Regions from separate parts of the Embleya sp. L77 genome, predicted to be linked through region 2. Evidence: riboswitches for the same ligand, from Rfam matches in the RefSeq annotation. Region 2 holds a riboswitch; each other region holds the start of a gene.

The links. Region 2 has a riboswitch for cobalamin ahead of ACZOOI_RS28095 (ribonucleoside-diphosphate reductase subunit alpha). Riboswitches for the same ligand answer to the same signal wherever they lie in the genome.
Region 1: linked by a shared signal. The riboswitch ahead of ACZOOI_RS02755 ((2Fe-2S) ferredoxin domain-containing protein) and the one ahead of ACZOOI_RS28095 (ribonucleoside-diphosphate reductase subunit alpha) in region 2 are both predicted to bind cobalamin.
Region 3: linked by a shared signal. The riboswitch ahead of ACZOOI_RS19720 (ABC transporter substrate-binding protein) and the one ahead of ACZOOI_RS28095 (ribonucleoside-diphosphate reductase subunit alpha) in region 2 are both predicted to bind cobalamin.
Region 4: linked by a shared signal. The riboswitch ahead of ACZOOI_RS33730 (CoA-acylating methylmalonate-semialdehyde dehydrogenase) and the one ahead of ACZOOI_RS28095 (ribonucleoside-diphosphate reductase subunit alpha) in region 2 are both predicted to bind cobalamin.

The regions. Positions count from the first base shown of each region.
Region 1 is NZ_CM145709.1:661,911-669,070, reverse strand. Features, by position in the region: gene ACZOOI_RS02765 (ROK family protein) at 1-613, opposite strand, end outside; gene ACZOOI_RS02760 (GntR family transcriptional regulator) at 722-1,465, opposite strand; cobalamin riboswitch at 1,641-1,867, shown strand; gene ACZOOI_RS02755 ((2Fe-2S) ferredoxin domain-containing protein) at 1,982-2,440, shown strand; gene ACZOOI_RS02750 (carbohydrate-binding protein) at 2,665-3,906, shown strand; gene ACZOOI_RS02745 (HEAT repeat domain-containing protein) at 4,341-7,160, shown strand, end outside.
Region 2 is NZ_CM145709.1:6,607,599-6,614,758, forward strand. Features, by position in the region: gene ACZOOI_RS28085 (helix-turn-helix domain-containing protein) at 1-777, shown strand, start outside; gene ACZOOI_RS28090 (ribonucleotide-diphosphate reductase subunit beta) at 896-1,873, opposite strand; gene ACZOOI_RS28095 (ribonucleoside-diphosphate reductase subunit alpha) at 1,891-4,209, opposite strand; cobalamin riboswitch at 4,287-4,533, opposite strand; gene ACZOOI_RS28100 (hypothetical protein) at 4,891-5,079, opposite strand; gene mug (G/U mismatch-specific DNA glycosylase) at 5,279-5,923, opposite strand; gene ACZOOI_RS28110 (GNAT family N-acetyltransferase) at 5,974-6,798, opposite strand; gene ACZOOI_RS28115 (VOC family protein) at 6,998-7,160, shown strand, end outside.
Region 3 is NZ_CM145709.1:4,588,036-4,595,195, forward strand. Features, by position in the region: gene ACZOOI_RS19710 (ABC transporter ATP-binding protein) at 1-618, opposite strand, end outside; gene ACZOOI_RS19715 (FecCD family ABC transporter permease) at 615-1,772, opposite strand; gene ACZOOI_RS19720 (ABC transporter substrate-binding protein) at 1,769-2,755, opposite strand; cobalamin riboswitch at 2,991-3,228, opposite strand; gene ACZOOI_RS19725 (DeoR/GlpR family DNA-binding transcription regulator) at 3,423-4,226, opposite strand; gene galT (galactose-1-phosphate uridylyltransferase) at 4,374-5,534, shown strand; gene galE (UDP-glucose 4-epimerase GalE) at 5,540-6,505, shown strand; gene galK (galactokinase) at 6,499-7,160, shown strand, end outside.
Region 4 is NZ_CM145710.1:840,669-847,828, forward strand. Features, by position in the region: gene ACZOOI_RS33720 (class I SAM-dependent methyltransferase) at 1-622, opposite strand, end outside; gene ACZOOI_RS33725 (pyridoxamine 5'-phosphate oxidase family protein) at 1,679-2,152, shown strand; cobalamin riboswitch at 2,222-2,391, shown strand; gene ACZOOI_RS33730 (CoA-acylating methylmalonate-semialdehyde dehydrogenase) at 2,590-4,089, shown strand; gene ACZOOI_RS33735 (acyl-CoA dehydrogenase family protein) at 4,094-5,236, shown strand; gene ACZOOI_RS33740 (enoyl-CoA hydratase/isomerase family protein) at 5,233-6,312, shown strand; gene mmsB (3-hydroxyisobutyrate dehydrogenase) at 6,309-7,160, shown strand, end outside.

The DNA.
Region 1 (7,160 bases), 5.9 Mb from region 2:
CGATCGCGGCCAGGTTGGCGTCGTTCTCGACCTGGACCGGACAGCTGAACGAGCGGCCGAGTCGGCCGCCGAGGTCCAGGCCGGTCCAGCCCGGCATCGCCGAGGACAGCGTGACCACGCCCTCGGTGTCCACGATCCCGGGCGTGCCCACGCCCACACCCCACAGCGAACCCCGGGAGACCTGGGCCCGGCGCAGGGTCTCGCTGACCAGGCCGCGCACACGTTCGAGCCGGTCCTCGGCCTCGCAATCCTCCTCCACGGTGCGTGCGGCCCGGCCGACGATCGTGCCGGCGAGGTCGGCGAGCACGACCCGGATGTGGTGCACGCCGACGTCGATGCCGAGCAGGTGACCGGCCTCGGCGTGGAAGCGGAAGCGTCGGGCCGGACGACCACGCGGTCGACTGCCGTCCTCGCTCTCGGCGGTGGTGGTCTCCACGACCAGACCCTCGGCGAGCAGGCCGTCGACGACTTGCTCGACGGTGGGGCGGGACAGACCGGTGGCCTCCATCAACGCGGTCACGGTCAACACCTCGCCGGCGCGCAACGTGCGCAGGGTTGCCGCGGAGTTGATCCGCCGGACCACGGAGGAGTCTCCGCCGGTCGCCTGTGCCACAGCTCTTGTCCTCTCATCGCGCCGGCGCGCGGTACGTCCGTCCGGGCCGCCGCGCCCGTCGTACACGTCGCTGCTCAGGCGCGGATGGTACCCAGGTTTCGCGTCGAATCAGGACGCGGGCCGCAACGCGGTCGGCCCCGTCTCGGCGAACGCCAGCCGGCAGGTGTCCGCGCGGTAGGTCGCCACGGTGACCGCGGCGGTCCGGCCGAGCGCGGTGTACGTCGTGGTCACGATCAGCACGGCGGTACCGGGCGGACGCTCCAGGTAGCGCGCCTCCTCGGCCTCGGCCACGCCCAGCTCGACCGCGCGGTGCCGGCTCTCCAGGCGGTGCCCGCGCAGTTGACGCAGCATCAGCGAGGCCCGCTCGAAGCCGGGGACGCGGGTGGACAACGAGGGCACGACGGCGCGGGAGACGTACAGGCATTCCAGGCCGACCACCTGGCGCATGGAGAACTGGCGGCGGCGCAGCCGGTGTACCAGGGCGGACGGGCGGCCCTTGAGGGTGTCCGCGAAGTCGTCGGTCACCGGCACGGTGGCGCAGTCGATCACCTCGCGGTCGCGCAGGTCCACGCCCGGCCAGCCCTCGCCGTCGGCGCTGAGCGAGACGTCCACGCGCGGTCCGGCGACGGTGGTGCCGGCGCCGCGCTTGCGGACCAGGCGGCCTTCGAGTTCGAGCTGCTCCAGCGCGTGCCGCAGGGTGGCCCGGGCGACGCCGAAGCGGGCGGCGAGGTCGCGCTCGTTGGGGAGGATGTCGCCGGAGCTGAAGTCCTCCTCGATCGCCTTCAGCAGCGAGGTGCGCAGTTGCCAGTACTTGGGCTCGCCGAAGACCGCTTCGTCCGGCAATGTCGCCATGCTGCTCACGGACGCCCCCTCGGCTGGCCGACGCCTGCGCGGCGCGGACTTATTGCATGCTCGGTTTAGTAAAGACGGTTGAATATAACCGCGTCGGACCACGAAAGGTCCAGACCAAGTCGGCCGAAGTTCCCGGTGACCTGGCTCACATCACCCTGACCGGACCGCCGGCGCCTAAGCTGACCTGCGCGAATGGTTCACGCCCCCGACCGGGGTGCGTGTCGCAAGAGGGAATCCGGTGCGAGTCCGGAACTGCCCCGCAGCGGTGAGTGGGAACGAGAGCCGTCAACACGCACTGGACGCCGAGCACGGCGTCCGGGAAGCGACGGCCGGTAGGTGTCGGTGCCCGGACGGGCCGACGTGCCCACGAGTCCGAAGACCTGCCTTCGCCCGTGCGCGGCCCGACCGTGCGCGGCCCGACCGGAGCCCGGTGGGAGGGTGGGTCGCGTGTTCGTGGCCGGCTCCGCCGCGTCGTCTCGGTCGGGACCCGGATCGAACTCGCGAAGGAGAGTTCCCATGACCCGCTCGGACCGCTCGCAACGTGCCGCTCGTCGTGATCGCGCGGCGCAGTCGAAGCAGTCGAAGCAGCCCGCGCCGCCCGCCGGTTCGGCCGCCTGCACGATCACCGTGTGCCGGGGCTGCTGTTGCGGCACCGCCAAGATCGCGGGTACGGATCACGCGGGCCAACCGGCCGCGCTGGGCGCGGCCCTGACCGGCACTCGGGTCGCGGTCCGGCTCAGCGACTGTCTGGGCCCGTGCGAACGCGGCAACGTGATCGTGGTGCAACCCTCGCCGACGGGCCGTGCGGCGGGCGGCCGGCCGACCTGGTTCGGGACGGTCAACGACCCGGACACGACCGGTGAGATAGCGGCGTGGGCGGCGGCGGGCGGCCCGGGGATCGCGGACGCCCCGGGGGTGTTGGACCTGTACGAATTCACACCGAACCGCAAGGCCCGGCAGGGGTTGGACTCCTGACGAGGGCTCATCCCCGAAGCCTGCCCGGCCGCGAAGACGACCCGACGAAAAGGCCGCCCCACCCGGGCAACGCCCGGACGAACATCGGGCGCCGGACCGGCCGGGCGGCCGACACCGACGCGGAACATCGGGAAAATTGGTCCAGTCCAATGTATTGACGGGCCGGAAGCGGAAGGCCACCCTTTGGCCATTGGTCTATACCAAGTCCATCGAGGGAGTCCCCCGTGGCACGTCGCTACGTCCCCGTCCTGGCCGCCGCCGCCGCGTCGGCCGGATTGATCTCGCTGTTCGCATTCACCGGTGGTGCCACCGCCGCCGGTCCCGCCGCGTCCCCGGCGGCCACCGGCATCGGCAGCAACTGGTACGCCGCCGCCCCATACCTGATGCCGCTCGACAACGACCCGCCGGACGCCGGCGCGGTGATGGACGCCACCGGCCTGAAGGCGTTCCAGCTCGCCTTCATCCTGGCTCCCAACGGCGGAGGTTGTACGCCGACTTGGGACGGCACCAAGCCGACCTCGACGGATACCGCGGTGGCCGGTGTGATCGCCGCGATTCGAGCCAAGGGCGGTGACGTCTCGGCGTCCGCCGGCGGCTACGGCGGCACCAAGCTCGGCCAGACCTGCGGCACCCCCGAGGCGACCGCAGCCGCGTACCAGCAGGTGATCGACAAGTACTCGCTCAAGGCGCTGGACTTCGACCTGGAGGAGCCCGAGTACGAGAACGCCGCGGCCATCCACAACGAGATCGGCGCCGCAAAGATCATCCAGCAGCGCAACCCGGGCATCTACCTCTCGGTGACCACGGCCGCCACCGCCGACGGCACCGGCTGGTTCGGCAAGCAGATGTTGAACGAGGCCAAGGCGCAGGGCTTCGTCCCGGACAACTTCTCGATCATGCCGTTCGACGGCGGGTTCAACGGCGCCGCCGCGCAGACCTCGGCGCTGACCAACTTCAACACCATCCTGCGCGACACGTTCGGCTGGGACACCGCCACCGCCTATGCCCACGAGGGCGTTTCGCAGATGAACGGACGCAGCGACACCGGCGAGTACTTCCACCAGGCCGATTTCCAGACCGTGTACGACTACGCGGTCAGCCACCACATGGCGCGCTTCACGAACTGGTCGGTCAACCGGGACCGGCAGTGCACGCCTCCGGACAACAACGGCAAGACCTCGGGCGTGTGCAGCAGCGTGCCGCAGGGCGCCTACGACTTCACCAAGTTCTCCGTGCGGTTCGCGGGCGCCACGCCGCCCACCACGACCCCGCCGACGACGACCCCGCCGACCACCGTCCCGCCGAGCACGTGCAGCACGACGGCGTGGGACCGCGCCGCGATCTACGTCGCGAACAACTCCGTGTCGCACAAGGGTCATTCGTGGAAGGCGAAGTGGTGGACCCAGGGCGAGGAGCCGGGTACGACCGGTCAATGGGGCGTGTGGCAGGACCTGGGCGCGTGTTGACCCGGACCTTGCGCCGACCCGAACCACCGCGGGACCGGCGCCGCCGCGCGTGACGACGCAGCGGTGAGCGCGTGGACGGGTCGGAGTCGCCGATGCGGCGGCTCCGGCCCGTCGGCGTCCGCGGTTGCGGGGTGCTGCGGCCGACTCGGCGCGGCAGTGACTCGGTGACCCGGGACGAGAGCGGCTCCCGGCGCAGTCGCGCGGGCGCGGGGCTGTCGAGGGATGCGTCAGGGCAGGCACGCGAGCTGCCGAGAGCCGCGCCACGGCGGACGTGAGCCACGGCGGACGTGAGCCGAGGCAGAGGTGAGCCCCGGCCGATGTGGGCCCGGCGGCCGCGAGCCCGCGCAGCGCCACACCCGGCGCTGAGTCCGCGCGGCGCCGCCCGGCGCGGATACTCGCTCGTACCGATTCGGCGGCCTGCCTAGGATCGAGCGATGACCACTTCCGACCGCGCCGTCGTGCCGGACGCCGTGACGCAGGCCGTGCGCCGCGGCGACGTCGGCTGGCTCTCCGCCTACTTCGACGGGATGCCCTGCCCGGTCGCGGTGCTGCGGCAGTTGATCGGGCATCCGGACCCGGCGCTGCGCCACCTCGGCGTCGTGCTGCTCCGTGAGCGCGCGGGGCGACCCGATCAGGGCCTGCTCGCGGAGTCGGCGAGCGAAAGCCTGGTCGCGGAGTCGGCGAGCCTGCTGTCCGGGGTGTCGCCCGGGTCGGCCGAGACGGCGGCGGTACTGGCCGAGGCGTGCGCGCGACTGCGCGTTCCGGCGCCGGAATGGCGGTCGGCGGCGTGGCCGGCCAGGGTGCGGATCGCCTGGCTGCGCGCCGAGATCATCGGCCGACCCGAGCCGACCGTGCGGGCCGAACCGCTCGGCGAGGAGCTGTACCAGGCGGTGCGCCTGATCGACGCCGACGCGCCGGCCGACCTCGACGGCTACCTGCGCGGTCTGATCGCCCGGCCCGATCCCGTGCTGCGCGAGGCGGCGCTGCGGGTGCTGCGTGCGGCGGTGTACGGCGCGCTGCTGGTTCCCGAGCAGGCGCGCGGCCGGTTGGTCGAGCTGCTGGATCCGGCCGGCGGGGCGCGGGTGGTCGCGGGGGCGCTGGCCGAATTGGCCGAACCGTGGGCCCACGGGGACGCGCCGGCGGGCCTGGAACCGGCGTTGCGACGGGTGGTGTCGGAGTATCCCGAGGCCGTGGAGACGGCGGCCCGGTTCGGCCTGGCCGGGCTGCTGCGCGAGATCGCGGCGGATCCGGGATTGCCGGGGAACTCGCGGCGGCGCGCCCTGGAACTGGTCGGGGAGTTCGCCGAACGCGGCGATACGGCCGCACTGTCGGCGCTTGCGGGCACGGACCCGCTGCTGTTCGCCGCGCCGTTCGCCGCGTGTCTGCGGGCGATGCATCGACGCGGTCACTTCGTCCGAGCCGACGACGTGCCGGCCGTGATCGAGATGGCACTCGCCGACTACCGCGTGTCCACCGCGGACTTCGCGATCGTGTTGTTCACCGTGCGGCACGAGGTGTTGCGGGCTCTGACGGCGGTTCCCGACGACGACCCGCACTGGCCACGCTGCGCCGAACTGCTGTACGCGCTGGCCGCCCAGGGCGCGCCCGACCTGCCGGTCGGTGAGGTGCTCACCGCGCGACTCGCGGGCTCGGCGCGACCCGAGCCGATCCTGTCCGTCCTGCGCGAACTGCGGTACACGGACGCGGAGGGCGTCGTCCTCGCCACCCTGCCCCGCGCACCCCGGGCGGCGCTGCGCGCGTTGGAGGCGATCGGCGGGCCGGCCACGGTCGCGGCGCTGCGCGAGGCATTGGGCGTCACCGACCCCGACCGCGTGGTCGCGCCGTATCTGCGCGCGGTGGCGGACCTCGCGCTGGAGGTGTTGTGGCTCCTCACCGACGACCCGGCCGCGCGCCGGGAGTTGCGCGGTCGGCTCAATCGTCGCGAGCTGCCCGAACGGGTCGCGGCGGACCTCGGCATTCCCGACGCGGACGAACTCCCGGCGCTCACCGCGGACTTGGATGTGCTTCGACCGGACGACGCGCTGTGCCGACTCGCCGACCACGGCGATGCGCGCACCGTTCCCGTGCTCGCGGACCTGCTGCTGCGCGGGGTGAGCGAGCTCGTGGCCAACCGCGGCGAGGAGGTCGCCGAACCGGTTGTGCCGGACGGCGTCCGGCGATCGATCGGCGCACTCGGCGAACGCCTGTACCGACGGCGCGCGTTGCGCCCGGCCTGCCTGCTCGACGCGACGTCCGCGGAGGCGGCGCGGGACGCGCTCGTCGTGGATCTGACGCTCGATGTCCTGGGGCGCGCCGGAGTCACCGACGCCGAACTGGTCGTGCTGCTCGAACTCCTGGGCCGGGTACCGTCGGCACACGTCAAGGACCGCGTGCACCACCTGATCCGGCACCGCGATCCACACGTTCGCAAGCACGCCATCGCACTGCTCGCCCGGGACGCCGACGTGGACGCCGCACGTTCCCTGTCCGCGAGCCTGATCCCGCTCACCTCGGCCGCCGACCCGCAGACGGTGCGTCAGGCCCTGCACGCCCTCGGCCATGCGCGGGCCCGTTGGGCGGGGGAGTCGATCGCGGCGTGCCTGGACCACCCGGTGATGAACATCAAGAAGACGGCGGCCCAGGCGTTGATCGACGCCGGTACGCCGGCCCAGGTCCCCGCGCTGCTCCGATGGCTCGGCGGCCATGACAACCCGGGCCTGCGCGAGTCGCTGACGGCCGCGATCCGCGCCGTCGTGGGAAGGGCGTACGCGGCGTGCGTCCTGTCGGCGGCGGAACGGGCGACGGACGCGCGCGAACGCGAGCTGCTGCTCGATGCCTTGGACGGGGAGTTGTCCGTGCGGGCCGTGACGACCCTGGTCCGGCGCGGATCCCCGGTCGCGCAGCCGCTGCTGACCCGCTTGGCGGGCGGTGCGACGGCGTTGGGAGGTGGCGAACCGCAGGATCTCACCCGGGAGTTCGCGGCGTATGACATCGCCTGGACGCAGCCGTCGGCCGGCGAGGATGCCGAGGTGCGGGCCGATCTGATCACACTCGCCCGGCAGGGCAGACCCGGTCACGAGGCGCGCGCGGTGCTGCGCCTGGCCGAGCAGCCCGGGAGGATCGGGGCCGAGCAACGAGCCGCCCTACGGGCGGCGTTGCCGCAGTTGCTGGCCGTCGCGCGTGATCAACCCGCGGATCGGCCCGGGGATCGGGCCGCCGTGCTGCGCCTGGCGCTGGACGCGTGTCCCGCGCCC
Region 2 (7,160 bases):
GACTTCCCCGCCGAGTTGCGGCGCTGGCGCACCGCCCGGCGACTGAGCCAACTCGAACTCGCCGCCCGCGCGGAGACCTCCCAACGGCATCTCAGCTTCATCGAAAGCGGCCGATCGCGCCCCGGCCGAACCATGATCATCCGACTGGCCGAGTCGCTCGGCCTGTCCCTGCGCGAGCGCAACGCGCTGCTGCACACCGCCGGATACGCACCGGTCTTCCCCGAATCGGACCTGGATGCGCCGATGTTGCGCCCGGTCCACGACGCGCTGCGTGCGGTGCTCGAAGGCCACCTGCCCTACCCGGCGATGGTGCTGCGCCCGTACGGGCAGATCGTCGCGGCGAACGCGGCGATCGACGTGCTGACCGAAGGAGCGTCCGCGGACCTGCTCCGCGCCCCGATGAACATGCTGCGGCTGATGCTGCATCCCGAGGGCATGGCACCGCGGGTGCGGAACCTGAACGCGTGGGGCCACCACGTACTGGAGAACATGCGCGCCCAGGCGCTGCGCAGCCCGGACCCGCTGCTGGACGCCTTCATCGAGGAGCTGCGCGGCTACGTCCCGGACGCCGAACTGGGGCCCGACCACCTGGGTTTCGCGGTCCCGCTCCGCCTGCGCGACCCCGAGGGCCCGGGCGAACTGCGCCTGCTGACCACGCTGACGTCCTTCGCCACGGCCACCGATGTCACCCTCGCCGAACTGCACCTGGAGGCATTCCTCCCCGCCGACGAGGCCACGGCCACGGCATTGCGCCGTCGGGCGGCCGAACGCTCGTGAGCCCAGCCCCTTCCCCCTACCGCCGGCGCGTCGGCCGCACGGCGGGAGAACGCGAAACCGCCGTGCCGTCCCGATAAGGGGACGGCACGGCGGCTTCGTCGAGCACGACGCCTCGGGCTCAGAAGTCCTCGTCGAAGGACACCGAGCCGGTGACCGCGACCTGGTAGGCGGAGACCCGCCGCTCGAAGAAGTTCGAGAGTTCCTGTACGTCCTGAAGCTCCATGAACCCGAACGGGTTCGCCGAGCCGTAGACCGGGGCCATGCCGAGCTGGGCCAGCCGCCGGTCGGCCACGTGCTCCAGGTAGGAGCGCATGTCCGTGACCGTCATCCCGGACACGCCGCCCTGGAGCAGGTCCTCGGCGAACGCCGTCTCCGCCTCGACCGCCTCGGCCAGCATGCGCCGGACGTCCTCGGCGAGTTCGTCGTCGAACAGGTCGGGCTCCTCGGCCCGCACCGTCTCCACCACGGCGAACGCGAAGTCCATGTGCGCCGACTCGTCGCGGAAGACCCAGTTGGTCCCCGAGGCGAGCCCGTTGAGCAGGCCGCGCGAGCGCAGGAAGTACACGTACGCGAAGGCGCCGTAGAAGAACAGGCCCTCGATACACGCCGCGAAGCAGATCAGGTTGAGCAGGAACTGCCGCCGGTCCTCCCGCGATTCGAGCCGGTCCAGGCCCATCGCCGAGTCGATCCAGCGGAAGCAGAACTCCGCCTTGCGCCGGATCGACGGGATGTGCTCGACCGCGGCGAACGCCTGCTCGCGCTCCTCGTGGTCGGGCATGTAGGTGTCGAGCAGGGTCAGGTAGAACTGCACATGGACGGCCTCTTCGAAGAGTTGCCGCGACAGATACAACCGGCCCTCGGGTGAGTTGATGTGCCGGTACAGGTTCAGTACCAGGTTGTTCGCCACGATCGTGTCACCGGTCGCGAAGAACGCGACCAGGCGCTGCACGAGGTGCCGCTCCGCCGGGCTGAGCTTGTCCAGGTCGGCCAGGTCGCTGTGCAGGTCGACCTCTTCGACCGTCCACGTATTGCGGATCGCCGCGCGGTACTTCTCGTAGAAGTCCGGATACCGCATCGGGCGCAGCGTGAGGTTCATTCCGGGATCGAGCAGGCTCACGTGCACGCCTCACAGGCTTCGGGGTTCTCCAGCGAGCAGGCGATGACCTCCAGGTCGGAGATCTCCTCGACCGGCGCGGCCGAGGCCTGCGCCGGCACCGTCGCCTGCTGGATCCGCGTCGCGGGGCGCGAGCGCAGGTAGTACGTGGTCTTGAGACCGGTGGACCACGCGTAGCGGTACATCGAGGACAGCTTGCCGATGGTCGGGTCGGCCATGAACAGGTTCAGCGACTGCGACTGGTCGATGTACGGCGAGCGGGCCGCCGCCAGGTCGATCAGCGCGCGCTGCGGCAGCTCCCACGCGGTGCGGTACAACTCGCGCACGTCCTCGGGGAGTTCGGCGATGCCCTGGACCGAGCCCTCGGCGCGCTTGATCCGGTCGCGGACCTCGGGGGTCCACAGGCCGCGGGCCTTGAGCTCGCGCACCAGGTAGGCGTTGATCTGGAGGAACTCGCCGGACAACGTCTCGCGCTTGAACAGGTTCGACACCTGCGGCTCGATGCACTCGTAGGCGCCCGCGATCGAGGCGATGGTCGCGGTCGGTGCGATCGCCACGAGCAGCGAGTTGCGCAGGCCGTGTTCGGCGACCCGGTCGCGCAGCGCATCCCAACGCTTGGTTTGGGTCGGGTGGACGCCCTCCCACAGGTCCGGCTGGAGCCGACCGCGCGCGGCGTGCGTCTCGGCGTAGGCCGGGTGCGGGCCGTGCACCTCGGCGAGCGCCGAGGAGGTCTCCAACGCGGTGAGGTAGATCTCCTCGGAGATCAGCGTGGACAGCTCGCGTGCCTCGACCGAGTCGAACGGCATGCCGAGGGTGAAGAACACGTCCTGCAGGCCCATCAGACCCAGGCCCACCGGGCGCCAGCGCGGGTTGGACGCGGCGGCCTGGTCGGTCGGGTAGTAGTTGATGTCGATGACCCGGTCCAGGAAGACCACCGCGGTGCGGACCGTCGCGCGCAGCTTGTCCCAGTCCATGCCCTCGCCGGCGACCACGTGCGCGCCGAGGTTGACCGAGCCGAGGTTGCACACGGCCGTCTCGCCGTCGCTGGTGACCTCCAGGATCTCGGTGCACAGGTTGGACAGGTGCACCACGTTGCCCGGCTCCGCGGCCTGGTTGCAGGTGCGGTTGGCCGCGTCCTTGAAGGTCATCCAGCCGTTGCCGGTCTGCGCGAGCGTGCGCATCATCCGGGCGTACAGGTCGCGCGCGGGCATCTGCCGGACGAACCGGCCGTCCCGCTCGGCGGCTTCGTAGACCCGGTCGAACTCGGCGCCCCACAGATCGGGCAGTTCGGGCAGCTCGTTCGGGTCGAACAGCGACCAGACGCCGTCCTCCTCGACCCGGCGCATGAACAGGTCCGGCACCCAGTTGGCCAGGTTGAGGTTGTGCGCGCGGCGCGCGTCCTCACCGGTGTTCTCGCGCAGTTCGAGGAACTCCAGGATGTCCGGGTGCCACGTCTCCAGGTACACGCAGGCCGCGCCCTTGCGCCGGCCGCCCTGGTTGACCGCGGCCACCGACGAGTCGAGCGTCTTGAGCCACGGCACGATGCCGTTGGAGTGCCCGTTGGTGCCGCGGATCAGCGAGCCGCGCGAACGCACCCGCGACCACGCCACGCCGATGCCGCCGGCGAACTTCGACAGCCGGGCGATCCGCCCGTACATGTCGTAGATCGACTCCAGCTCGTCCTTGGGCGAGTCGAGCAGGTAGCACGAGGACATCTGGGTGTGCACCGTGCCGGAGTTGAACAGCGTCGGCGAGCTGGGCAGGTAGGCGAGCGAGGACATCAGCCGGTAGAAACCGATCGCCTCGCCGGGCTCCTGGGCCAGGCCGCACGCCACACGCAGCAGGAAGTGCTGCGGCGTCTCGACCACCTTGCGCGAGACCGGGTGGCGCAGCAGGTAGCGGTCGTACACGGTGCGCAGGCCGAAGTACTCGAAGCGACGGTCGCCTTCGACGTCCACGGCGGCGTCCAGCTCGGCGGCGTGCTTCGCGACGAACGCCGCGGTCTCCGCGCCGATGATGCCCTCCCGGCGACCGAGCGCGATGCCGGCGCTGAACGAGGTGACGCCGGCCGCCAGGGCCTCGTCCGCGATCCGGCCGGCGAGCAGCCGCGCGGCGAGCCGCGAATAGGCGGGCTCCTCGGCGATCAGCTCGGCGGCGGTACGCACCGCCAGGTCCGCGGCGGCGCCCTTGTCCGCGCCCTCGTTCAGGCCCGCGACGACCCGGCGGACGACCCGATCCGGATCGACCTCCGGCAGATCGCGCGCCTGGGTGCGCACCAGGGTTGCCAGTTGGTCCTCGGGGCTTTCGTCGATCCGCATCCGGGTCGCGCCCACGCTGTCCACAACGGTCACGTGCTCTCTCCTCGCGAGCTCGTACGTACAGGTGACCCCGCGCCCGAAGGCACGGGCAGCCGGCAGGTATTCGGACTCGCGGGCATGCCGGGGCACCACCGGGCACGGCGTGCTCGGCGGGCCGCGGAGTACCTAGTGGTCGTCGCTTCCCGAATGCCTCTCGGCGTTCGGCGCTCCATGACGACGTTCGTTCCCGCTCACCGCTGCGGGGCAGTTCCGGCTTCACACCGGATTCCCTCTCGCGTCGCCCTTCCACTGAAGGAACGGCGAACCAGCTGCGTCGCAGAGCATATATGTAGTGGCCGGGTGGTCGTTGCACCCCCAGGTGTTGTGTCGTGTCGCGGTTCTCGGCGTACCACGGATCACCGCCGGCGGGCACGCCCCCGGCGGTGCGGCCCCCGGGCGCCGGGTGCGCGGTGCCCGGCGGGCGGTGCGGGGCCGTATCCCCGCCGGATACCCGGCACGACGGTACTCGCGTGCACCGCGTCGAGCGGTCGCGCGACACGCCGGGCGGCGCGGTGTCGTGGGACCTGCCGAATCCGCGCGAGGGCGGCGGCCGGGGTGACCCGAGAACGGGTCGCCGCGCCGCGCTCGGCGGGCGGCGGAGGCGGTCGGGCGGTGCGTCGCGGGCGCGGGCGGTGCGCGGGCTCAGGGACGGCCGGTCCGAGGCCCCGAGTGCGGCGGGCGGGCGTGTCGGGCCGGGCGGTCGTGCGGTCGGTCCACCGGTCGCGGCACCTCCCGGCCCGAGTCGCGCCACTCCGCGACCAACGCCTCGTAGACGGGGGTCTCGATCGTCTCGGTGGGCCACGGCCCGAACGGGGCCCGCAGGATCTTCATGCCGATCCAACCGCGCGAGGGGGCGTGAAGTAACCACCAACCGGGTGATGCCACTCGGTCGATTGACGTATCGACTCGGATATAGGTAGTCGAAACGGACCCGACTCGCCCGGGAACGCGAGAACCCGGGCTCCAGGCATCGCGCATCGGGCATCGGTGGACGGCGCGCCGTCGCGCGGGGTCGCCGACCCGGGCCGGCTCACGCCGGCGGCGAGGAGCCCCGTCCCTCCGGGCCCGCCGGGGCTTCCGGGGCCGCGCGGCCCTCGGCGGCCCCGCCCGCGCCCGAGGAGTTCGGATCGCTCGCCGCGCGGAGTTCGGCGAACGCCTCGCCCAGCGCCGCCGCCGTCCAGTGCGCGTTCAGGCCGCTCGGGTTCGGCAGCACCCAGATCCCGGTGTCGCCGATCCGCTCGTGCTGCCGGCCGACCACCGCCTTCGGCCGGCCGAAGCCGGTCCGGTAGGCGCCGATGCCCAACACCGCCAGCCAGGCCGGTCGGTACCTGTGCACCCTGGCCGTGAGCGCCGCGCCGCCCGCGATGTACTCGTCCCTGGTCAACTCGTCCGCGCGGGCGGTGGTGCGGGCCACCACGTTGGTGATGCCGAGACCGAGCGCGAGCAGCTCGTCCTGCTCGGTCGGAGCGAGCAGGCGAGGTGTGAACCCGGACGCGTACAGCGCGGGCCAGAACCGGTTCCCCGGACGGGCGAAGTGCCGGCCGGTGGCGCCGGACCACAGGCCCGGGTTGATCCCGCAGAACAACACCCGCAGGTCGGGCCCGATGACGTCCGGGATGCTGCGCCCGTGTGCGGCGGCCAGCTCGGCGGCGGTGGGATTGCGGCCCGGCGGGATGGGCAACACGAGCGGTTTCGCGGGGCCCGGCTCGGGCTCTTTCGCGGCGCTCACGGTGCCTCCGCGATCAGCGCCGTGCCCACCGACCGGAAGCCGAGTCGGCCGTACATGCGCGCCACGTCCTCGTCGCCCGCCGACAGGAACACCGTGTCGTTCCCGCCGTCGAGCGCATGCCCGGCCAGCTCCCAGGTCACCGCCGCCGCGAGGCCGCCGCGTCGGGCCGCGGGGAGGGTGGCCACGCCGACGATCTCGGCCGTGTCGTACAGGTGCTGGTAGCTGCCCACGCACAAGGGTCCGGCCGGGCTGTACGCGGCGAACATCACCGTCTCGCCGGAGCGCAGCCGCTCGTTGAGGTAGGACAGCAGGTTCGGGTCCTGGCCCAGGGCGGTGGTGTCCCGCTCGGTGGGGCCGTCGGTTCCGAAAGCGGTGCCCGGGTTGGCGAACCCGACCGTCGCGACGCTGTGCACGATCGCCAGATCGGTGGCGTCCGCCCGGACCCGACGCACCGTCACCAGGTCCGGCAGGTCCGGGCGTTCGGTGGGTCGTTCGGTGGGGTCGAGCACCATCAGCGGGTGCTCGTGCACGTGCAACTCGGCCTCGATCGCGGCTGCCCGCAGCGTCGGGGTGGTCTCGTCGACCCATTCGAACGACTCGGGCACTTTCAACTCTCTCTGCCGCGCCCGCACCGCGCGGACGTCCGCGGCGGTGGGCTCGACGGAGCTGCCGAGCGTGGGTCGTGCGTAACGGGGCCATCCCTGGCCCTCCCGGATGAACAGGGTCAACCCGCCGAACGTCTCCGTACGCGTGGCCCGGCGAGCCACCGCGTCGTAGAACGTCTCCAACTGGGCGCGCACCTCTGCGGCGGACTTCGGCATGCGGGCCAGTGTGACACGCCCGTCCGCTTCGATTCCGGCCGGTGGGCCCGGCGGGGACGGGTCGAGCACGTGGCGGTCGGCACCCTTGGGGCCGGGCCGACACGCGCTCGCGCCGGTGGTCGGACGGCAGGTGACACGGGCCCGCCCGCGGGCGGTAATTCCGTTGGACCGAGCGATGGTGCGGCACACAATGGCGGGCATGGCCATTTCCCTGCACCACATCGTCATCGACGCACACGATCTGCCGGGCCTGGCCCGTTTCTGGGCCGACGTCCTGGGGTGGGAGATCCTGTCGGAGCGCGAGCGCGAGGTGGTCATCGGGACCGAGCCGGGCGCGCCGATCGGCATCTGCTTCATGCCGG
Region 3 (7,160 bases), 2.0 Mb from region 2:
GAACATCGCCGCCAGGTTGAGGTCGTGCAGTGCCACCAGCACACTCACGCCCAGTCGGCGGACCAACCGCAACAACCCGAGCTGGTGGTGGATGTCGAGGTGGTTGGTCGGCTCGTCCATCACCAGCAGGCCCGGCTGCTGCACCAACGCCCGTGCCACCAGCGCCCGTTGCCGCTCACCGCCGGAGAGCAGCGCGAACGGCCGCTCGGTCAGGTCGGCGAGTTCGAGCAGCTCGACCGCGGCCGTCACGATCGCCCGGTCGGCCGCGTCGTCCGGATCGAGCAGGCCCTTGTGTGCCGAGCGGCCCATCGCGACCACGTCCCGCACGGTCAGCGGGAAGTCGGTCGGCATGTCCTGGAGCACCGTGCCGATCCGCCGCGCGGCCCAGCGCGCCGAATGGGTCCACACGTCCGCGTCGTCCAGGAGCACCCGGCCCGAGGTCGGTCGGTTCACCCGGTACACGCTGCGCAACAGGGTCGATTTGCCACTGCCGTTGGGACCGAGCAGGCCGACCACCTCGCCGGGCCGCACGGTCAGCGACACCGCGTCCACCAGAGTTCGGTCGCCGATGGCGAAGGTGACCTCGTCCAGGACCAGGCGCGCTGCGGGTCCGCTCATCGCGCGCCCGCTTCCCGGCGCGCGTCCCGGCGCAGCAGCCAGACGAAGAACGGGCCGCCCACCAGCGAGGTCACGATGCCCACCGGCAACTCCTGCGGGGCGAGCACCGTACGCGCCACCAGGTCCGCGCAGATCGCGAACACCGCGCCGAGCAGCGCGGCCACCGGCAGCGCCCGCCGATGGTCGGCGCCGACCAGCAGCCGGACCACGTGCGGCAACATCAGGCCGACGAAGCCGATCACCCCGCTGACCGCGACCACGACCCCGGTGAGCACCGCGGCGAGCAGGAACATCCCCTGTCGGAACCGCTGGACGTCCAGGCCGAGCGCGGCGGCGCTCTCCTCGCCGGCCAGGAGCAGGTTGAGGTTGCGCGCCTGGAGGAGCAGTACGACCAGGCCGATCGCGAGCGCGAGGGCCGGTACGAGCAGCAGCGTCCAGCGGGCCGAGCCGAAGCCGCCCAGCGTCCAGAACAGCACCTGGGCGGCGAGTTGCGGATCCGGTGAGGTGAGCACGAGCAGGCTGGTCAGCGAGGACAACACGGCGCTGACCGCGACCCCGGCCAGGACCAGCCGTACCGCGGTGACCCGGCCGCCGGAGCGGGCCACCGAGAACACCACGAGCAGGGTGAGCAGGCCGCCGGCGAACGCGGCCGCGTTGAGGGTGAGCGCGCCGAGCGACAGGCCGCCGACCGACGCCACGCCCCAGCGCATCACCAGGACCGCGCCGCCGGCCGCGCCGGCGGAGACGCCGAGCACGTCCGGCCCGGCCAGCGGGTTGCGCACGATCGCCTGGATCACCATGCCCACCACGGCCAGCGTCGCGCCGACGACCGCCGCGAGCAACACCCTGGGCAGTCGGGTGTCGGCGATGATCAGGTCGTGGGCACGGCTCCAGGACGGTTGCACCCACGCGTCGCCGCCGATCCGGTGCGCGAGGATGCGCCACGTCTCCGACCACGGCACGGGCACCGATCCCACCAGCAGCCCGGCCGTCGCCGCCGCGAACAGCGCCACGAGCAGGGCGCCGACCACCAGCGGGAGCCGTACCCGGCCGCCCGGCACGTGGACCGGGCGGCGCGGGTCCGGCACCGCCGGCGGGCCGCCGCCGCGCAGGATGGCGACCCGTACCGTCGTCGGGTCCTGATCGATCGTCATGACCGGTCGGGGTGCAGCTGCTTCGCGAGTTCCTCGACCGCGTCCACGGAGCGCGGTCCGGGCTGGGCGACGGACAGCGAGATCACCGGAAAGGCGTTCGCGCGCAGTGCGGGTACGTCGGCGAGTACGGGAACGGCCCTGAGCGTGGTGATCTTGGCGTCCACCGACGGCGTCACGTAGTCGTAGATCAGCACCACGTCCGGCTTGCGTTCGGCGACCTGCTCCCAGGAGACCTTGGTCCAGCGCTCGTTCAGATCGGCGAACACGTTGGTGCCGCCGGCGCGGGTGATGATCTCGTCGAGCATCGAGTTGCCGCCCGTGGTCTGCGCGGCGTCGGCGCCCGAGTTGTACACGAACACCTTGACCGGCGTCGTGCCCGCGAGCCGCGCGGTGACCGCGTCGAGCCGTCGGCGCAGTTCGGCGACCGAGCGTTCGGCACGCTCGGGGACGCCGAAGATGCCGCCGATGGAGCGGAGTTCGTCGTAGAGCCGGTCGAAGGTGACCGGCGCCTTGGCGCAGCCCTCGGGGTTGAGGTGGGTCCTGACGTTCACTTCGCCGAGCCGGGCGCGGGTGTGGCCGGACGACTCCGAGAAGCCGTCGGGGTAGCCCGAGTAGACGAAGTCGGGTGTGGCTTCGAGCAGTTTCTCCAGTGAGGGCTGCGCGTCGGCGAGCACCGGGATGCGCGCGTACGCGTCCTTGTACCTGTCGCCGATGGTGCGGCCCTTGAGGTACGCGGTGCCCACCATCCGGTCGGCCAGGCCCAGTTCGAGCATCAGCTCGGTGGCGTTGGAGGTCAGCGTGGCGGCGCGTTGCGGCGGCCGGTCGTAGGTCGTGGTGACGCCGCAGTTGTCCGCGTCGGTGTACGGCTTGTAGGCGACGGGCGCGGGCGTGCTCGGCTTCTTGTCCTGCACCGCACCGCCGCATGCGGTCGCGAACAGCGCGAGTGCGGCGACTGCGGCGGCCCACGGGCGGGTGCGGGCCATCGGCGTCGGCATCCGCCCACGTATCGGTGTCCGTATCCGCCCAGGTGTCCGCCCCGGTTTCGGTGTCGGTATCCGCCCCGGTTTCGGGGTCCGTGTCAACATTCGTGTCGGCATCGTCGAAGCTCTCCCTTGCGAGTCCTCGTCGGGGAACTCGGGAGGGAGCGCGGCGCCGGACACCGTGCGGCGCCGTCGTCCGACGGACCCGCCCGCGAGGTCCCGGAAGTCCGCGTGCGCGAGGCGAACGCGGGCGACGGCAGGTCTTCGGACTCGTGGGCGGGTTCCGATCGCCACGGGTGTGGCCGGATTTCCTACCGGTCGCCGCTTCCCGGATCCCGTATCACCGGGCCCAGTGCGTGATGGCGACTTTCGTTCCCACTTACCGCTGCGGGGCAGTTCCGGATTCGCACCGGATTCCCTCTTGCGACACCCGGAATCGGTCGAAGCCGGGTGAACCGTTCGCAAGGGCAGCCTAACCATGGTCGATTCGGCGGCCGAGCGAGGGGGCTGCGCGGGTCGCCGCAAGCACGGGTCAGCCGGGCGCGGATCGGCCCGACGCGGGTCGGCGGTCGAGGCGGTTCGGGTCGGGCCGATCCGCGCGAGGTCGGCCCGGGTGAGGTCGGCCGACCGAGTCGCCCGGAGCCCGCGGCGCCGCCCGTTGCTTCGGCCGCTACTCGGCGACCAGGATCTCCAGCCCCACGTCGCGCAGCGCGTCGAGCGTGTCCGGGTCGGCCGGTCCGCTGGTGATCAGCAGGTCGATGTCCGCCAGCGGGCACACCTCGGCGAGTTCGACCCGGCCCAGTTTCGACCCGTCGGCGACCACGACCCGACGCCCGGCCGCCCGCAACATCGCCCGCTTGGCCTCGGCCTCGGGCAGGTTCACGTTGGTGATGCCGCCCGTGGGGTGCACGCCGTTGCAGCCGAGGAAGACCGTGTCGGCGTGGATGCGCTCCAGGATGTGGTCGCCGAGCGGATTGATCAGGGAGTGCTGCAACGGCCGCAGGGTGCCGCCGGTGACCACGACCGAGAACCGGGGGATGGCCCGCTCCAGCTCCAGGGCGATGGTCAGCCCGTTGGTGAACACCACGAGGTCGCGCAGGTCGTCGCGGTCCACCAGGGCCCGGGCCACGAACGTGGTGGTCGTACCCACGTCCAGGACCACGCTCTCGGCCGGCGACACCAGCGCCGCGGCGGCCTGCCCGATCAGCGTCTTCGCGGGTGATGCCGAGGTCAGCGCCTCCTCGAAGGACGGCTCGACCCGGGGATCGCGGCCGGTGAACATGGCGCCGCCGCGGACCCGGCGCAGCCGGCCCTGGCGCTCCAACACCTCCAGGTCGGCCCGGACCGTCACGCGCGAGATGCCGAACGCCTCGGCCAGGTCGGTGACCTTGGCGAAGCCTCGATCCGCGATCGTCGCGGCCATCCGGGCGCGGCGGCCTTCGGCGGGCAGACCGTCGGTGTCGTCGTCAGGCATGGGCGCCATCTTGCGGACACCTTCCGAAACTTGTCAAACCGCAGGTGGGGCCGGGCGGATGGCGGCGGGATCGCGACAACGGCAAGCATCCTGGCTGTCATGACTTTCTCATTGACAAGTTTTGGAAAGCTTTGCAAGATTGAATACATGAAGAAGACGCAGGCCGTCATGGCCGACGGTCGCGAGATCGTCTACTACGACACGCGGGACGACGCGGTCCGCACCGCCGTCGACACGCGTGATCTCGCCCCCGTGGTCAGCGGCTCCGAGATGCGCTACGACCGACTGCTCGACGAGTGGGTCGTGGTCGCCTCGCACCGGCAGACCAGGACCCACCTGCCCGCCGCCGACGCGTGCCCGCTGTGCCCGTCCACGCCCGAGCGGGCCACCGAGGTCGCCGAAGCCGACTACGAGGTCGTCGTCTTCGAGAACCGCTTCCCGTCGATGTCCGGGTCCTCGACCTCCGGCCAGGCAGCCCAGGCAGCCCAGGCAGGCCAGGACCCCTCGAATCCCGTCGCCGGCGGTGCCGCGGCCGGGCGGCCCGAGCCCGGCTGGGACCACGACCCGTTCCCGAGCCGGCCGTCCGGCGGACGGTGCGAGGTGATGTGCTTCACCCCCGAGCACGACGCGTCCTTCAAGGACCTCACCCCCGAGCGGGCGCGCCTGGTACTGGACGCGTGGACCGACCGCACCGCCGAATTGTCCGCGTTGCCCGGCGTCGAGCAGGTGTACTGCTTCGAGAACCGCGGCCGGGAGATCGGCGTCACGCTGCCGCACTCGCACGGGCAGATCTACGCCTACCCGTTCGTCACCCCGCGCACGGCCACGATGATCGCGAGCACGGCCGCGCACCGGCACCGCACCGGTCGCAACCTGTTCGAGGACGTGCTCGCCGCGGAGCGGGCCGACGGATCGCGGATCGTGGCCGAGGGCGAGCACTGGACCGCGTTCGTGCCCGCCGCCGCGCGCTGGCCGTACGAGGTGCACCTGTACCCGAACCGCCGCGTGCCGGACCTGCTCGCGCTGGAGGAGGCCGCGCGCGCCGAGTTCGGCCCGATGTACCTGGATCTGCTCGGCCGCTTCGACCGCCTCTTCGACGGCGAGCCCGCGCCGTACATCGCCGCATGGCAGCAGGCACCGGTCCGCTCGGGCCGGGTCGACTTCGCGCTCCACCTGGAGCTTTTCTCGATTCGACGGGCACCGGGCAAGCTGAAGTACCTTGCCGGGAGCGAATCGGGGATGGGTGTGTTCATCAGCGACGTACCGCCGGAGACCGCGGCGGCACGACTGCGGGAGGTCGGCGAATGAGGCTCATGGTCACCGGCGGCGCGGGCTACGTGGGCAGCGTCGTCGCCGCCCACCTGGTCGCGGCCGGGCACGACGTGGTGGTGCTCGACGACCTGTCCACCGGGCATCGCGACGCGGTCCCGGACAAGGCGGTGTTCGTCGAGGGCCGGGTCCAGGACGCCGCCCGGCACCTGGACCCGTCGTTCGACGCGGTCCTGCACTTCGCCGCGTCCTCCCTGGTCGGCGAGTCCGTCACCGGGCCGGCCGGGTACTGGCACAACAATGTGGGCGGCTCGCTCGCGCTGCTGGACGCGCTGCGTACGCACGGCGTCACCCGCTTCGTGTTCTCCTCCACCGCGGCCGTCTACGGCGCTCCCGAGGTCTCGCCGATCACCGAGGACGCGCCGTGCGCGCCGACGAACCCGTACGGCGCCTCGAAACTGACGGTCGATCACCTGATCACCTCGTACTGCGCCGCGTACGGCCTGCGGGCGGTGAGTCTGCGCTACTTCAACGTCGCGGGCGCGTACGGCCGGTACGGCGAGCGGCATGCGACCGAGACCCACCTGATCCCGCTGGCCCTCCAGGTGCCCAACGGCACCCGCGGCTCGGTCGCGCTATACGGCACCGACTACCCGACGCCGGACGGGACGTGCGTGCGCGACTACATCCACGTCGCCGACCTGGCCGACGCGCACCTGCTCGCGCTCGCCGCGACCGGCGAGGGCGGCGCCGCGACCGGGCACCTGATCTGCAACCTCGGCAACGGGACCGGCTTCTCGGTCCGGGACGTGGTGGACGCGGTCCGCACGGTGACCGGCTGCGCGGTACCGGCGCACGAGGCGCCGCGCCGGGCGGGCGATCCGCCGGTGCTGGTGGCCGCCGCCGACCGGGCGCGCGACGTGCTGGGCTGGCGGCCGACCCGGACCTCGCTGGAGGACATCGTGGCGGACGCGTGGACGTTCCTGCGGGACGGCGAGGCGGCGTGGTGAGCGAGTTCCGCGTCGAAGGCGTCTGGGCGGCGCCGGGCCGGGTCAACGTGATCGGCGAACACACCGACTACAACAACGGGTTCGTATTGCCGATCGCGATCCCGCACACCGCGCGTGCCGCCGTCGGGCGGCGTACGGACGGCCGGCTGCGGCTGGCATCCGGGCACGCCGGGAGCGAATCGGTCGACCTGGCGATCGCCGACCTGGCGCCCGGCGTACCGGACGGATGGGCCGCGTACCCGGCGGGTGTGGTGTGGGCGCTGCGCGCGGCAGGGCACGAGATCGGCGGAGCCGACATCAGGATCGACAGCGACGTGCCGGTGGGAGCGGGGCTGTCCTCGTCGGCGGCACTGTCCTGCGCGGTCGTGCTGGCGCTCGACGACCTGTACGAACTGGGCCTGGATCGCGTCGAGTCGGCCCGGATCGCGCAGCGCGTGGAGACCGACTTCGTGGGCGTCCCGGTCGGCATGCTGGACCAGATGGCCTCGCTCGGCTGCGTCGCGGGCCACGCGTTCTTCCTCGATTGCCGCGACCTGACCGGCAGTCACGTCCCGTTCGACTGCGCGAGCGCGGGGTTGCGGCTGCTGGTGATCGACACCCGGGCCCGGCACGCGCTCGTGGACGGCGGGTACGCGGAGCGCCGGGCCTCCTGCGA
Region 4 (7,160 bases), on a different replicon from region 2:
GGTAGGTGATCGTCGCGGTCGTCGCGTCCCGGAAGCCGGCCTCTTCGGCTTCGTCGGCCAGGGCGAGGGCGCACAGCCAGGAGAAGCCGGGAACGTCCGGGTCGGTCCGGACGTCGGGATCGACGTGCAGCGGGTCGTCGGACAGGACCAGGCTGCCGATGCCGGGCTGCGACCAGGTGTGGAAGCGTTCCAGGGCCGGGCCCAGACCCCGGGTGTACCGGTGCAGGTCGCCGGCCAGGCCGTCGGCGTAGACGACGGTCCAGGCGCGGGTCGGCGGCGTCCAGACCAGGACGTCCGCGCAGACGGCGTCCACGCCTTTGCGGTGGGCGAGGTCGACGGCCTCGGGCAGGGCGTCCACGGCGAGCACCCGGTGGCCCGCGCGCACCAGCTCGGCCTCGACCATCGCATTGCCGCAGCCCAGGCTCAGCAGCGCGGAGTCGGGGCGTCCTCGGTCCAGCAGGCGTGCCAGATGGGCGACCATCCAGGTCCGGTACTCGGGGTCGCAGGTGGCCGGGGTGATCGAGTCGCCCACGGCGCGGCCGACTTCCCATGCCTGGTAGCGGCTGGGGCGGCCGTCGGGGGTCGCGGCGTAGTGGGCGTGCAGCGATGCGAGGTCGGTCATCGGTGCCTCGGATTCCTGGCAGGCGTCCGGTCGCCGCACGGCGGCCGGATGGGCGGGCGGGATCGGGCCGGCGGCGCGGCAGGGTGGGCAACCGCGGTGATTCGCTTCCGCCCCACACCTGCTCCCGTCCCGCGGATCACATCGTGGGCGGCCACACCCGACGACGACGCACCGATGCCCGGTGTCGCGTGTGCATCCGTGCCCGACCACTCGGCCCGCGACGCACGCCGCGGACGGAGTGCGGAGGCACGAGCGGGGCGCGTCCTCGTGGGAACGTACGCCCTCGGACCTCACGGCGAGCCGGTCGGCGGTCCGCCGCGCGCTCCTGTGTTCGACGTCCCCATGCAGCCGATTGGAGCGTAGGAGACCCCTCGACCACATGCAACGCACGTGCAGCAACTTGCCGATGTCAAACGCTGATCCGAGCCCGGTTCCGTCGGTGGCCAAGGCACCGTTCGTGCGCCCATCCGTTTCCGTCTCGGGGGTGTCCCCTCCCGGTCGCGCGCACACGAAGGGACCTTCGCCGAAACCGACCGGGCCGAACGGCTCTGCCCGACGTTGCGAACGAGGAGCAGAGTCGGGCGTGCGGGCCGGCGCAGCGGGCAGGCTCTCGTAGCCACGGGGTCGAACCCGATCGACGTCGCTCCGTGCGCACCCATGATCGGCCCGGCCGCCGTACCCATCGCCCGGGGAAGCGGCCGGGCTCAGGCCCGCGTCCGCGCTGCGCCGGGTTGCCCCGGGCTGCGTCCGGTCGCGCAGCGCCCCGTCGTTCCTGGCTCGCCCGGGGCGAACTCGCCGTCGCCTCCGTGCGTTCGCAAGGTTCCCGTCCCACGAGGTCGGCCCGGTCCCGGCGGCAACCGGCCGTTGGGCCCGCGGGACCGGGCCGGTCGGCCCTGGTGTGGGCGTCGGGCGCGCGGAAGGCTGAGGTCAGGGTCCGGGAGAGCGGACGCGCGGTCGAGCGCGCGGGGCGTCGGGCCCGGCGCGACATGCGGGAATCGACCGGCACGAGCCGTTCGACCCCGTGTCGGCGCCCGCGCGGGATTCGAGGGTTGAGACATGAGCGAACACGCCGTGATGAAACGCCCCCTCGGGCGCCAGGAGGCGTTGGCCCTGATGGCGGGCGCGGGGTTGGGCCGCGTCGTGGTGAGCGAGGGCGCCCTTCCGGCCGTGCACCTGGTGGCGTTCGCCCTCGACCGGGAGTGCGTGGTGTTTCGGGCTCCGACCGACTCGCCCCTCGCGAAGGCCGCACTCGACGCCGTGGTCGCGTTCCAGGCCGACCGCATCGACCGCACCGCACAAACCGGCTGGACGAGTACGGTGACGGGCCACGCCTCCCGGGTCCGCGATGCCTCCGCCGTGGCGCACCTGGATCGCCTGCTCCCCGAAATCGACGGCGACGACGCGGAAACGGTGTGGATTCGGGTCACCACGGAATTCGTCACCGGACTCGTCGCCGAACGCCGGCACAACGCCGGGACGCCCGCAGGACCCAACCTTCCCGACGCCCGGAAGCCACCGCCCGTCCCCTGAGGCACCCGGCCGGCCGCGGTCACCGGGACCGGGCCGGCTGGACTTACTAGGACGTCCGACTATATCGTCTTCAACAACAAGGTCCGCGGTGCAGGGAAGTCGGTGCGAATCCGACATGGTCCCGCCACTGTGACCGGGGAGTGCGCTGCCGCAGCACCAAGCCACTGGCGAAGGCCGGGAAGGCGGGCATCGTGCGTAGATCCGGAAGTCAGGATACCGGCCGCGGGTATATCCGTGTTGTCCACGAGGATGGAGCAAACACGCATGACACCGGCCTGCGCACCCGCCCCGGATGATCCTGCGAACGTCGAACTCCCCAGGTTCTCCTGACCACTTCGACGTCGACCCGCCCGGGCAACCACGCGCACCCGCGCCGACGTTGCGTGGTCGGGCCATGCCCCGCCTCCGGATCGCACCTGACGAGAGACAGGTCGTTCATGATCCGCGAGCTTTCCCACTTCATCGGCGGCAAGCACGTCCTCGGCGCATCCGGCGCGTTCGGCGACGTGTACGACCCCAACACCGGGCGGGTACAGGCACGCGTTCCGCTCGCGGATCGCGCCGACACCCTGGCCGCGATCGACGACGCCGAGCGGGCCCAGCCCGCCTGGGCCGACTGGAACCCGCAGCGGCGCGCCCGGGTCCTGGCCCGCTTCCTGCAACTGATCGAACCCGAACGCGAGTCGCTGGCCCGACTGTTGTCGGCCGAGCACGGCAAGACCATCGCCGACGCCCACGGCGACCTGCAACGCGGCCTGGAGGTCGTGGAGTTCGCCATCGGTATTCCGCACCTGCTCAAGGGCGAGTTCACCGACAACGCGGGCACCGGCATCGACGTGCACTCGCTGCGCCAGCCGCTCGGCGTGGTCGCCGGCATCACCCCGTTCAACTTCCCCGCGATGATCCCGCTGTGGAAGATCGCCCCGGCCATCGCATGCGGCAACGCGTTCGTGCTCAAGCCCTCGGAGCGCGACCCCTCGGTGCCGCTGCGCCTGGCCGAACTCTTCCTCGAGGCCGGACTGCCGCCCGGCGTGCTGAACGTGGTCCACGGCGGCAAGGAGAGCGTGGACACGCTCCTGGAGGACCCGCGCGTGCAGGCCCTGGGCTTCGTCGGCTCGACCGCGATCGCCGAGTACGTGTACACCTCGGCCACCGCGAACGGCAAGCGCGCCCAGTGCTTCGGCGGCGCCAAGAACCACCTGATCGTGATGCCGGACGCGGACCTCGACCAGGTCGTCGAGGCGCTGATCGGCGCCGGATACGGCTCCGCCGGCGAGCGCTGCATGGCCATCTCGGTGGCGGTTCCCGTCGGCGCCGAGACCGCCGACGCGCTGGTGGACAAGCTCGTCGCGCGCATCGCCACCCTGCGGGTGGGCCCCTCCCACGACCCGGACGCCGACTTCGGCCCGCTGGTCGGCCGGGACGCACTCGAACGGGTGCACGGCTACCTGGACATCGGCGTCGCCGAAGGCGCCGAGCTGCTCGTCGACGGCCGCGACGTGCACGTCCCCGGCCACGAGGACGGCTACTTCGTCGGCGCGTCGCTGTTCGACCACGTGACGCCCTCGATGCGGGTGTATCGGGAGGAGATCTTCGGCCCGGTGTTGTCCGTGGTCCGCGCGGCCTCCTACGAGGACGCGCTGCGCCTGGCCAGCGAGCACGAGTACGGCAACGGCGTGGCGATCTTCACCCGGGACGGCGACACCGCCCGCGACTTCGGCCGCCGGGTGAACACCGGCATGGTCGGCGTCAACGTGCCCATCCCGGTGCCGGTGGCCTACCACACCTTCGGCGGCTGGAAGCGATCCGGATTCGGCGACCTGAACCAGCACGGTCCCGACTCGATCCGCTTCTACACCCGGACCAAGACCATCACGTCGCGCTGGCCGTCCACCGCGCGCGAGAGCGCGAACTTCGACATCCCCACGATGGACTGACCCGATGACCGCACTCACCGACGACCAGCTCGCGATCGTCGAGACCACCCGGGACTTCGCCCGCGAACACCTCTCCCCGCACGCGATCGAATGGGACCGCACCGGCCACTTCCCCGTCGACGTCCTGCGCAAGGGCGCCGATCTCGGCCTCGGCGGCATCACCGTCGGCGAGGATCGGGGCGGTTCGGGGCTGAATCGACTCGACTCCGCACTGATCTACGAGGCGCTGGCCGGTGGTTGCCCGACCATCGCCGCCTACTACTCCATCCACAACATGGTCGCCTCGATGATCGACCGGCACGGCACGCCGGCGCAGCGCGCACGCTGGCTCCCGGGTCTGTGCTCGATGCACGATCTGGCCAGCTACTGCCTGACCGAGCCGGGAGCCGGCTCGGACGCCGCCGCGCTGACCACCCGCGCGACCCGCGACGGCGACGACTATCTCCTACACGGCGTCAAGCAGTTCATCTCCGGCGCCGGATCCTCCGCGGTGTACGTGGTGATGGCGCGCACCGGAGCGGACGGCGCCGACGGGATCTCCGCGTTCGTCGTGGAGGACGACAGCGCCGGGCTGTCCTTCGGGCCGAACGAGCGCAAGATGGGCTGGCACGCGCAGCCCACCCGCCAGGTGGTCCTGGACGGCGTGCGGGTGCCCGCGACGCACCGACTCGGCGCCGAGGGCGACGGGTTCAGGATCGCGATGGGCGCCCTCGACGGCGGCCGGATCGGCATCGCCGCATGCTCGCTGGGCGGCGCGCAGGCCGCACTGGACGCCTCCGTGCGCCATCTCACCGACCGTGCGGCGTTCGGCTCGCGGCTCATCGACGCGCAGGCCCTGCGCTTCCAACTCGCGGACATGGCAACGGAACTCGAAGCGGCCCGCACGCTGGTGTGGCACGCGGCCTCCTCGCTCGACGAGGGTGATCCCAGGGCGGCGCAACTGTCCGCGATGGCCAAGCGGTTCGCCACCGACACCGCCTTCTCGGTGGCCGATCGCGCGTTGCAACTGCACGGCGGGTACGGCTATCTCGCCGACTACGGCATCGAGAAGATCGTGCGCGACCTGCGGGTGCACCGCATTCTCGAAGGAACCAACGAGATCATGCGCGTGATCGTCGCGCGCGGACTGATCGGAGCGGCCCGATGACCCCCACCACCGAGCAGGACCCGGTACAGACCCACCGGCAGGCGGCCATGGGCCGGATCGTGCTGAACCGGCCCAGGGCGCTCAACGCGCTCACCCACGACATGGTTCGGCGGATCGACGCCGCGCTCACCGCGTGGGAACACGACGACGGCGTACGGCTGGTGGTGATCACCGGCGCGGGCGAGCGCGGCCTGTGTGCGGGCGGCGACATCCGTGCCATCCACGCCGACGCCGTCGCCGGCGGCACCGCGAGCCTGGACTTCTGGCGCGACGAGTACCGGCTCAACGCCCGCATCGCCCGCTACCCCAAGACGTACATCGCCGTCATGGACGGCATCGTGATGGGCGGCGGGGTCGGCATCTCCGCGCACGGCGCGCTGCGCATCGTCACCGAGCGCTCGACGGTCGCCATGCCGGAGACCGGAATCGGGTTCGTTCCCGACGTCGGCGGCACCCACCTGCTCGCCCGGGCTCCGGGCGAGTCGGGCACGCACCTGGCACTGACCAGCTCCGCGATCGGCGCCGGCGACGCCATCGCCTGCGGCCTGGCCGACCACTTCGTGCCCTCGCATCGGCTCGACGCGGTGATCGGGGCGCTGGCCACGCGCGACCCGGCGGAGGTCGTCGCGCGGTTCACCGAGCCGGCTCCGGCCGGCGAACTCGCCGAGCGCCGCTCCTGGATCGACTCCTGCTACGCGTGCGACACCGTCGAGGAGATTCTCGATCGCCTCCAGGACAGCGGGGAACCGGCGGCGAAGCAGGCCGCCGAGCAGATCCGCGCCAAGTCGCCCACCGCGCTCAAGGTGACCCTGGCGAGCCTGCGCCGGGCTCGCGAACTCGGCTCCCTGGAGGCCGTGTTGGAGCAGGAATACCGGGTGTCGAGCGCGGCGCTGAGCGCGCCCGACCTGGTCGAGGGCATCCGCGCCCAGGTGATCGACAAGGACCGTGCGCCACGCTGGTCGCCCGCGACGCTGGAGGCCGTGCGGCCCGAGGACGTCGCCCGCTTCTTCCGGGCGCCGGCCGAGGGTGCGTCGAGCCTGCAACTCGCGTCCGCGACCTCGGAGGCCGGCCGATGACCGACACCATCGCCTTCGTCGGGCTGGGCAACATGGGCGGCCCGATGGCCGCCAACCTGGTCGCGGCCGGACACGTCGTCACCGGATTCGACCTGGCCCCACAGGCCCTGGAGCAGGCCCGGGACGGCGGTGTGCGGATCGCCGGGTCGCCCGCGCAGGCCGTCGCCGGTGCGGACGTGGTGATCACCATGTTGCCCGGCGGGGCACACGTCCTGGACTGCTACCGGGGCCCGGAGGGCCTCCTGGCCGCCGCACCCGCCGGCGCGGTGTTCGTCGACTGCTCGACGATCGACGTCGCCGACGCACACGCCGCGCACGAGGCGGTACGCGCGTCCGGGCGCCGCGCCCTGGACGCGCCGGTGTCCGGCGGAGTGGTCGGCGCGGTCGCCGGCACGCTCACCTTCATGGTCGGCGCCGACGACGCGGACTTCGCCGCGATCGAGCCGGTGCTGACCGCGATGGGGCGCCGCGTCGTGCACTGCGGTCCGCCCGGGGCCGGACAGGCCGCGAAGATCTGCAACAACATGATCCTGGGCGCCACGATGATCGCGGTGAGCGAGGCGTTCGTGCTGGGCGAGCACCTCGGCCTGTCCCACCAGGCGTTGTTCGACGTCGCCTCGGCCGCCTCCGGACAGTGTTGGGCGCTGACCACGAACTGCCCGGTGCCGGGACCGGTACCGGCCAGTCCCGCCAACCACGACTACCGACCCGGCTTCGCCGGAGCCCTGATGGCCAAGGACCTGCGGCTGGCCGCCAACGCGATCCGCGCGGGCGGCGTGTCCGCCGAACTGGGCCTGCACGCGGCCGAGATGTACGCGGCGTTCGCCGAGAACGGCGGCGCCGAGCGC